DNA from 2 places in the Bacillus sp. SRL543 genome. Region 2 is predicted to be linked to the other one. Evidence: a T-box and tRNA genes for the amino acid it is inferred to sense, from the RefSeq annotation. Region 2 holds a T-box; the other holds one or more tRNA genes.
The links. A T-box is a leader RNA that pairs with one kind of tRNA and senses whether it is charged. The one in region 2 lies ahead of AC4E8B_RS18565 (valine--tRNA ligase), so its partner is inferred to be a tRNA-Val.
Positions count from the first base shown of each region.

Region 1: it encodes a tRNA-Val, which carries the amino acid that the T-box ahead of AC4E8B_RS18565 (valine--tRNA ligase) is inferred to sense. The anticodon was not compared.

Region 1 covers NZ_OZ481794.1:169,627-173,819, reverse strand. Annotated here, with positions in the region: gene sigW (RNA polymerase sigma factor SigW) at 1-57, opposite strand, end outside; gene AC4E8B_RS01005 (aspartyl-phosphate phosphatase Spo0E family protein) at 245-406, shown strand; gene rocF (arginase) at 444-1,340, opposite strand; tRNA gene AC4E8B_RS00995 (tRNA-Ala) at 1,550-1,625, opposite strand; tRNA gene AC4E8B_RS00990 (tRNA-Gly) at 1,631-1,705, opposite strand; tRNA gene AC4E8B_RS00985 (tRNA-Lys) at 1,759-1,831, opposite strand; tRNA gene AC4E8B_RS00980 (tRNA-Gln) at 1,838-1,912, opposite strand; tRNA gene AC4E8B_RS00975 (tRNA-Tyr) at 1,986-2,070, opposite strand; tRNA gene AC4E8B_RS00970 (tRNA-Thr) at 2,099-2,174, opposite strand; tRNA gene AC4E8B_RS00965 (tRNA-Val) at 2,180-2,255, opposite strand; tRNA gene AC4E8B_RS00960 (tRNA-Glu) at 2,260-2,334, opposite strand; tRNA gene AC4E8B_RS00955 (tRNA-Thr) at 2,368-2,440, opposite strand; tRNA gene AC4E8B_RS00950 (tRNA-Asn) at 2,477-2,551, opposite strand; rRNA gene rrf (5S ribosomal RNA) at 2,563-2,679, opposite strand; rRNA gene AC4E8B_RS00940 (23S ribosomal RNA) at 2,799-4,193, opposite strand, start outside.
Region 2 covers NZ_OZ481794.1:3,620,950-3,625,142, forward strand. Annotated here, with positions in the region: gene AC4E8B_RS18565 (valine--tRNA ligase) at 1-1,857, opposite strand, end outside; T-box leader at 1,929-2,166, opposite strand; gene AC4E8B_RS18570 (hypothetical protein) at 2,327-2,518, shown strand; gene ysxE (spore coat protein YsxE) at 2,524-3,597, opposite strand; gene AC4E8B_RS18580 (LysM peptidoglycan-binding domain-containing protein) at 3,715-4,193, opposite strand, start outside.

The DNA.
Region 1 (4,193 bases), 1.5 Mb from region 2:
GGCATTCTGGTCGCCTTTTAGAACCTGTTTGATCCTTTTCTTTACGATTGCTTCCATTTCTAGTTACCTCCGCTCTAATGCGGCTATACGATATTACGGATCGATAGCGGAAAAGGTTTCATTTTTTTAATAAAATTTCTCAATAACTATTATTTTAACAAAAATTTACTTCTTCATGTTTAAAAAGTTTTAGTTGGGGTATAAAGGGACTAATTAAGCTGAGGAAAAGGCAGGTTTTTTGTAAATGGGTGTCCAAGAACTGTTGCAGGATATTGAAAAATGCCGCAAAGAAATGGTCCAGCTAGCTTCCCGAACATCTTTGTCCAGCCATAATGTAATTGAAGCCAGTACGAGGCTGGATTCATTGCTGAACAGATACAATCATTTAATCGGAAAAAAGCGGTAGCTTGAAAATCAAGCTACCGCTTTTTTTATATCCAATTCTACAGGAGCTTTTCTCCGAAAAGAGATCCCATCAGCGCGACGGCTACTGATGCCGTCTTATTCTTATCATCGAGGATCGGATTGACCTCTACGAATTCAGCTGAGGTGATCAGCTCAGCTTCTGCCAGCATTTCCATCGCCAGGTGGCTTTCACGGTAGCTGATGCCGCCTATGACCGGCGTTCCAACGCCTGGTGCATCGTTGGGGTCGAGCCCGTCCAGATCTAATGACAGATGGACACCATCGGTGCGGTCCTTGAGATACTCAATGGCTTCTTCCATCACCCGTGTCATCCCGAGCCTGTCAATCTCATGCATCGTATATACTTTGATCCCCTTTTCCTTCACAAGCTCTTTCTCTCCCTCATCCAGGGCCCTCGCCCCGATGATGACGATATTCTCAGGCTTTACCTTCGGTGAATAGCCCCCTATCTCAGTCAGCAGCGGATGGCCAATGCCGAGGGAAGCCGCCAGCGGCATGCCATGGATATTGCCTGAAGGAGATGTTTCTGCCGTGTTCAGGTCGCCATGGGCATCATACCAGATGACACCCATGTTCTTATAGTGCCGTGATACCCCGGCCAGCGTACCGATTGCAATGCTATGGTCTCCGCCCAGCACAAGCGGAAAAGAACCATCCTTGATCACTTCATCAACCTTTTCTGCCAGCTGGCCGGTCTTTTCTGCAATCAGCTCAAGATTACGCAGATTGGTATCCGGATCAATCATCACTTCCGGGCGCCCGATTGCAATATCGCCCATATCGTGTATCTGATCAAATAAAGATTTCAAACGTTCATTTACACCGGCATAGCGGATGGCACTTGGACCCATATCAACGCCTCGCCTCATTTGGCCAAGATCCATTGGCATCCCGATAATAGATAATTTCTTCATCTCTTTATATTCCTCCTTCACCCCTGTACTACTCTCATTTTAACCGCTTTCAAAGCAATGACTCAACTCGACAAAAACATGCATATATATACGTGTTTTTCCGAAAAATCTAAATAGTCAAAAGAGCTGGCGGGGAATTCCTGAAGAAGGCTGCAGACATAAAAAAAACCTTAAACCCGGCAGGGTTTAAGGTAAGATGTATGTAGTAATGGTGGAGCCTAGCGGGATCGAACCGCTGACCTCCTGCGTGCAAAGCAGGCGCTCTCCCAGCTGAGCTAAGGCCCCGAAAATGGAGCGGAAGACGGGATTCGAACCCGCGACCCCCACCTTGGCAAGGTGATGTTCTACCACTGAACTACTTCCGCATTCATCAGGACAGACCTTAGGGTTCTGAAACCTAAGGCCTGTCCTGCTATGATGAGCCATGAAGGACTCGAACCTTCGACCCTCTGATTAAAAGTCAGATGCTCTACCGACTGAGCTAATGGCTCAAAAAATGGCTGGGCTAGCTGGATTCGAACCAACGCATGACGGAGTCAAAGTCCGTTGCCTTACCGCTTGGCTATAGCCCATCAATCAATGACCTGACGGTCAAAATAAAAAGGACATTTATAAGATTGTCCAAATCTGGAGTTTTTATTCAAATGGTGGAGGGGGACGGATTCGAACCGCCGAACCCGGAGGGAGCGGATTTACAGTCCGCCGCGTTTAGCCACTTCGCTACCCCTCCACATTCCATTACAAATCTGCAAAGGAAATGGTGCCGGCTAGAGGACTTGAACCCCCAACCTACTGATTACAAGTCAGTTGCTCTACCAATTGAGCTAAACCGGCATATATGGTGGAGGATGACGGGATCGAACCGCCGACCCTCTGCTTGTAAGGCAGATGCTCTCCCAGCTGAGCTAATCCTCCAAAATGGTGACCCCTACGGGATTCGAACCCGTGTTACCGCCGTGAAAGGGCGGTGTCTTAACCGCTTGACCAAGGGGCCTTGCTATTCTATTAACAAGTTATAGTTTCTTTAAGCTTCCAACCGGGCTCGAACCGGTGACCTCTTCCTTACCATGGAAGCACTCTACCTACTGAGCTATGGAAGCATTAGCCCAATACCTTAATGGTATTAAGGATAAGAATGGCTCCGCAGGCAGGACTCGAACCTGCGACCGTTCGGTTAACAGCCGAATGCTCTACCACTGAGCTACTGCGGAATAATTGTTTCGCCCGGCAGCGTCCTACTCTCACAGGAGGAGAACCTCCAACTACCATCGGCGCTGAGAAGCTTAACTTCCGTGTTCGGTATGGGAACGGGTGTGACCTTCTCGCTATCGCCACCAGACTATTTTTTCAAGACAAGTATTATTATACCATCTTGTATTCAGTTTGCAAGAGAATTTTTGAAAATTTTATTCTCTCAAAACTAGATAATGCAGAAGAAGAATGACAGAGTAATCAATTGTGGTTAAGTCCTCGATCTATTAGTATCTGTCAGCTCCACGTGTCACCACGCTTCCACCTCAGACCTATCAACCTGATCATCTTTCAGGGATCTTACTAGCTTGACGCTATGGGAAATCTCATCTCGAGGGGGGCTTCATGCTTAGATGCTTTCAGCACTTATCCCTTCCGCACATAGCTACCCAGCGATGCCTTTGGCAAGACAACTGGTACACCAGCGGTGCGTCCATCCCGGTCCTCTCGTACTAAGGACAGCTCCTCTCAAATTTCCTGCGCCCACGACGGATAGGGACCGAACTGTCTCACGACGTTCTGAACCCAGCTCGCGTACCGCTTTAATGGGCGAACAGCCCAACCCTTGGGACCGACTACAGCCCCAGGATGCGATGAGCCGACATCGAGGTGCCAAACCTCCCCGTCGATGTGGACTCTTGGGGGAGATAAGCCTGTTATCCCCGGGGTAGCTTTTATCCGTTGAGCGATGGCCCTTCCATGCGGAACCACCGGATCACTAAGCCCGACTTTCGTCCCTGCTCGACTTGTAGGTCTCGCAGTCAAGCTCCCTTGTGCCTTTACACTCTGCGAATGATTTCCAACCATTCTGAGGGAACCTTTGGGCGCCTCCGTTACTTTTTAGGAGGCGACCGCCCCAGTCAAACTGCCCGCCTGACACTGTCTCCCGCCCCGATCAGGGGCGCGGGTTAGAATTTCAATACAGCCAGGGTAGTATCCCACCAATGCCTCCACCGAAGCTGGCGCTCCGGCTTCAAAGGCTCCTACCTATCCTGTACAAGCTGTACCAAAATTCAATATCAGGCTGCAGTAAAGCTCCACGGGGTCTTTCCGTCCTGTCGCGGGTAACCTGCATCTTCACAGGTACTATAATTTCACCGAGTCTCTCGTTGAGACAGTGCCCAGATCGTTACGCCTTTCGTGCGGGTCGGAACTTACCCGACAAGGAATTTCGCTACCTTAGGACCGTTATAGTTACGGCCGCCGTTTACTGGGGCTTCGATTCAGAGCTTCGCTTGCGCTAACCCCTCCTCTTAACCTTCCAGCACCGGGCAGGCGTCAGCCCCTATACTTCGCCTTGCGGCTTCGCAGAGACCTGTGTTTTTGCTAAACAGTCGCCTGGGCCTATTCACTGCGGCTTTTCCGGGCTATTCACCCTAAAAAGCACCCCTTCTCCCGAAGTTACGGGGTCATTTTGCCGAGTTCCTTAACGAGAGTTCTCTCGCTCACCTTAGGATTCTCTCCTCGCCTACCTGTGTCGGTTTGCGGTACGGGCACCTTTTCCCTCGCTAGAGGCTTTTCTTGGCAGTGTGGAATCAGGAACTTCGGTACTAAATTTCCCTCGCCATCACAGCTCAGCCTTATGCAAACGGGATTTGCCTC
Region 2 (4,193 bases):
AATCGTTTCGTTCAATCTTGTCAGGATCCATTTATCAGCTACTGACTTTTCTCCTGTCAGGTCGATGTCTTCATATTTCAGGCCGGCCATATTCATAAGAGCAAAGCGGGAGGCATTCCAAATTTTATTGGCAAAATTCCACGTCGCTTCTACCTTTTCCATGCTGAAGCGCAGATCCTGTCCAGGCGAGCTGCCAGTCGAAAGGAAGTAGCGGAGTGAATCGGCACCATACTGGGCAATTACGTCCATCGGATCTACTCCGTTGCCGAGTGATTTGCTCATTTTCCTGCCTTGCTCATCTCTTACCAGTCCGTGGATGAGTACATCCTTGAATGGGCGCTCTCCTGTGAACTCGAGGCCTTGGAAGATCATCCGCGATACCCAGAAGAAAATGATATCATAGCCTGTTACAAGGCTTGCAGTCGGATAATAGCGTTTGAAATCAGGATTTTCTTCATCAGGCCAGCCCATTGTAGAGAATGGCCACAGGGCGGAGCTGAACCAGGTATCAAGAACATCATTATCCTGGGTCCAATTCTCCGCATCAGCCGGCGGCTCGGAATCTACATACACCTCGCCTGTTTCCTTGTGATACCATGCCGGTATCCGGTGGCCCCACCAAAGCTGCCTGGAGATGCACCAGTCGCGTATGTTTTCCATCCAGCGGAGGTACGTGTTTTCAAAACGGTCAGGGACGAAGTTGACTTTGTCTTCCTTCTGCTGAAGGGCCACCGCTTCATCTGCCAGCGGCTGCATCTTGACGAACCACTGTGTGGACAGATACGGCTCGACAACAGCTCCGCTCCGCTCAGAATGGCCGACAGAATGCATATGCTCTTCAATTTTGAAGAGTACACCGCTGTCCTGCAGGTCCTTCACGATCTGCTTGCGGCACTCAAAACGGTCGAGGCCGTTGTATTTGCCGGCATTTTCATTCATGGTTCCGTCCTCGTTCATAACAAGGATGCGCGGAAGATCGTGGCGGTTCCCGATTTCAAAATCGTTCGGGTCATGGGCAGGAGTGATTTTTACTGCACCAGATCCGAATTCCTTATCCACATAATCATCGGCAACAATCGGGATTTCACGTCCGGTAATCGGCAGGACAACCATTTTTCCGATCAGATGCTGATAGCGTTCGTCTTCTGGGTGAACCGCTACCGCTGTATCGCCAAGCATGGTCTCAGGACGGGTTGTGGCAACCTCAATATATCCTGACCCGTCAGCAAGCGGATAGTTCATATGATAAAAGGCGCCCTGGACATCCTGATGGATAACCTCTATATCTGAAAGAGCCGTCTTTGTTGCAGGATCCCAGTTGATGATATATTCGCCGCGGTAGATCAGCCCTTTTTTATAAAGAGAGACAAATACTTTATTGACTGCCTTTGAAAGCCCCTCATCCATTGTGAAGCGCTCGCGGCTGTAATCGAGCCCGAGGCCAAGCTTAGACCATTGCTGGCGGATATGCTCTGCATATTCCTCTTTCCACTTCCAGGTTTCTTCAACAAATTTTTCCCGGCCAAGGTCATAGCGGGATTTCCCTTCGCTTTTCAGCTTCTGCTCGACTTTCGCCTGTGTTGCGATGCCGGCATGGTCCATTCCCGGAAGCCATAATACATCATAGCCCTGCATCCGCTTCATGCGGGTAAGGATATCCTGCAGCGTCGTATCCCAGGCATGGCCCAGGTGCAGTTTGCCTGTTACATTCGGCGGCGGGATGACGATGGTATAAGGCTCTTTGCTTTCATCATCCTTCGCTTCAAAAAATTTGCTCCCGATCCACCATTCATACCGTCCTTTTTCAATATTCTGGGGATCATACTTTGTTGGCATCGCCAGTTCATTATTTTCCATTTGATTTCCTTCCTTCCTTGTATCTATGCGTGTTTTAAGTACCTGGACAAATAAAAAACTCCATTCGTCAATAAAAGGACGAATGGAGTTGATTTCGCGGTACCACCTTTTTTCCGGGCAAGTATTGCAGTCCTGCCAGGCGCTTAATAAGATAACGGTTTTCCCGTCTTCCACTACTGTGAACAGATTCTGTTCGCGGAAGAAGCTCAAGGGCGACATTCCAATGATTCTGCCTGAAAAACCTCTCAGCCTCCGGTTTTCCTCTCTTTAAGCAGCTTGCACTGTACTCTTCCCTGTCAATGCTTTTCTGATGATATATATGATATAGTACCGAATTTCGCTGTTTATAGTCAATAAGTATCGGCAATATTTTTTAAAATCATACATCACCCCGTACGATTCTAAAAAATAGGCACTTAACCAGGGAAGGGGTCATAGAATGGAGTAAAAGAGATTAGGGGGAGAACAGATGAAGAGGAAATTCAATCCTTATACTTTGCCTCCGTGGCTGAGGACCTTTAGAAGCGTTTGTGCCCAATTCATTATTCCCTTCTGCGTTTTTCAGGGAATACGGACCATTCTCATTCCGACCACCTTTGATGTTCTTTTGCTTTCGGTCTTTATTTTGCTTGCTTTGGCGCTGCATCTTGAATTCATTTAGAGCCCTCAGGACGAATTGTCCGGGGCTCCTTCCTGTTCGGCCTGTGCCTTTGCGGCTGCTTCCTGGGCCTGCTGCTTCTGCCTCTCGACTTCATCGATCCTCATGACAATGTATTCGGTGTTCTTCAGCAGCCAGAATTGCCGCTGGAACTGCTGGACAAGCTTTCTTTCATTTGCGGCACCGCGGTTTTTGTGATAGGTTTCCGCCTCCCTCAGAACAGGGCCCGGATGGGCAAGATAGCTCTGGAACAAAAGCATTTCATCCTGCTTGAACGGCATATATTTGAAGTAAGTATACAGCCATTCAACACTTTCATCGCTCCGCTTCGGGTAACTTCTGAGCGATCGTGACAGAAACGGCAGGAGATCATGCAGCGGGGAAGCCTGGCGCGACTTTTCAAAATTGCTGAAATAGCCGTAGCCTCTTTCATCATACAGAAAATGCTCTGTCGAGACCTTCCCATGGATAATGACGGTCCGCGCTTTTTCATCATCTTTCGTTTTTTCATGCCAGTCCTTCAGTTTGCCTTTCGAGAATTTCAGGGCCTGGGTTATATCATGGTAATACAGGCAGAACAGAAGCTCAAATGGCGCCATATACTGCTTTCTTTCGCATTCTTCAATGAATCCCTCACAAAACTCGGTCTCTTTCTCCCAGGCAAGCAGGGTCTTCTCATAATGCTCCTGCCGCTCCTCACCGGTCACATTGACTTCCTTCAATGAGAGCGTATGCAGCCTTGCAAGCTCCCGGAACATCTGCTGATGGCGTTCAAATCGGTTTTCCTTTTCTTCGTTGGCCAGCCATGGCATTAAATAATACAGTTCACTTTCATGAAAAACAGCATAGCGGCCGTCTGCAGCCGGATATATCGGTACGATCCGGTTGTAGCCTCTCTGATAAAGGGACTGCACCTGCCTGATAAAATCGGTCCCTTGCTGGGCTTTCAGCTTTTTCAGAGCAAATACGCCTTTATCGGAATAAATCTTCCTGGTCCTGCCGTAGTCCTCCACAAAGTGGGGCTGGACAGCATAGTGCTTTAAAATCGGGGAAACCGCTGCTAATCTGTTGCTTCCTTCCATACGAGTGTCCCACTTTCTTATTGGGTTGGTGATACTCCGGAAATAAAAGAAACAGTTGAACAGGTACCTGCATACCTGCCCAGCCTGTTTCAAACTTGCCTTATTGGCTGCAGCCGGCTATTTCTGATAGGCATGTGCAGGAACATAAAGCACCTGGCCTTCATAAATATCCTGGCTCAGCTCCAGGTGATTGACTCTTAGCAGCGCCGGAACAGGAACCTCATATCTTTCAGCGATGATATCGAGCGTATCGCCCTGCTGAACGATGCACACCTTCATCCTGGCAGACTGCTCTTCTTCCTTTCGGGCAAGAAACTCAGCCAGCGACAAGCTCTTGCTTTTTTTCTTAGCAGCTGATTTCTTCTTCTTTGGCGCCTGGTCAGAGGAAGATTCGCTTTCTTCCTGCTGCGCCTTGAAGCCGGTCAGTATTTCTGCAGGCTGCACTTCTGTCTTCTTATCGCCGGCATAAGTATTATCTGCTGGAATTTCACTCCTGAACGATGAAAAGGCAATGTCAGGCACTTGTTCTGCTGGTTCAGCATGGTATGCTGCTTCTGGTGCCGGAAGCTCATGATCTTTGCTGATGGCATCAAAAA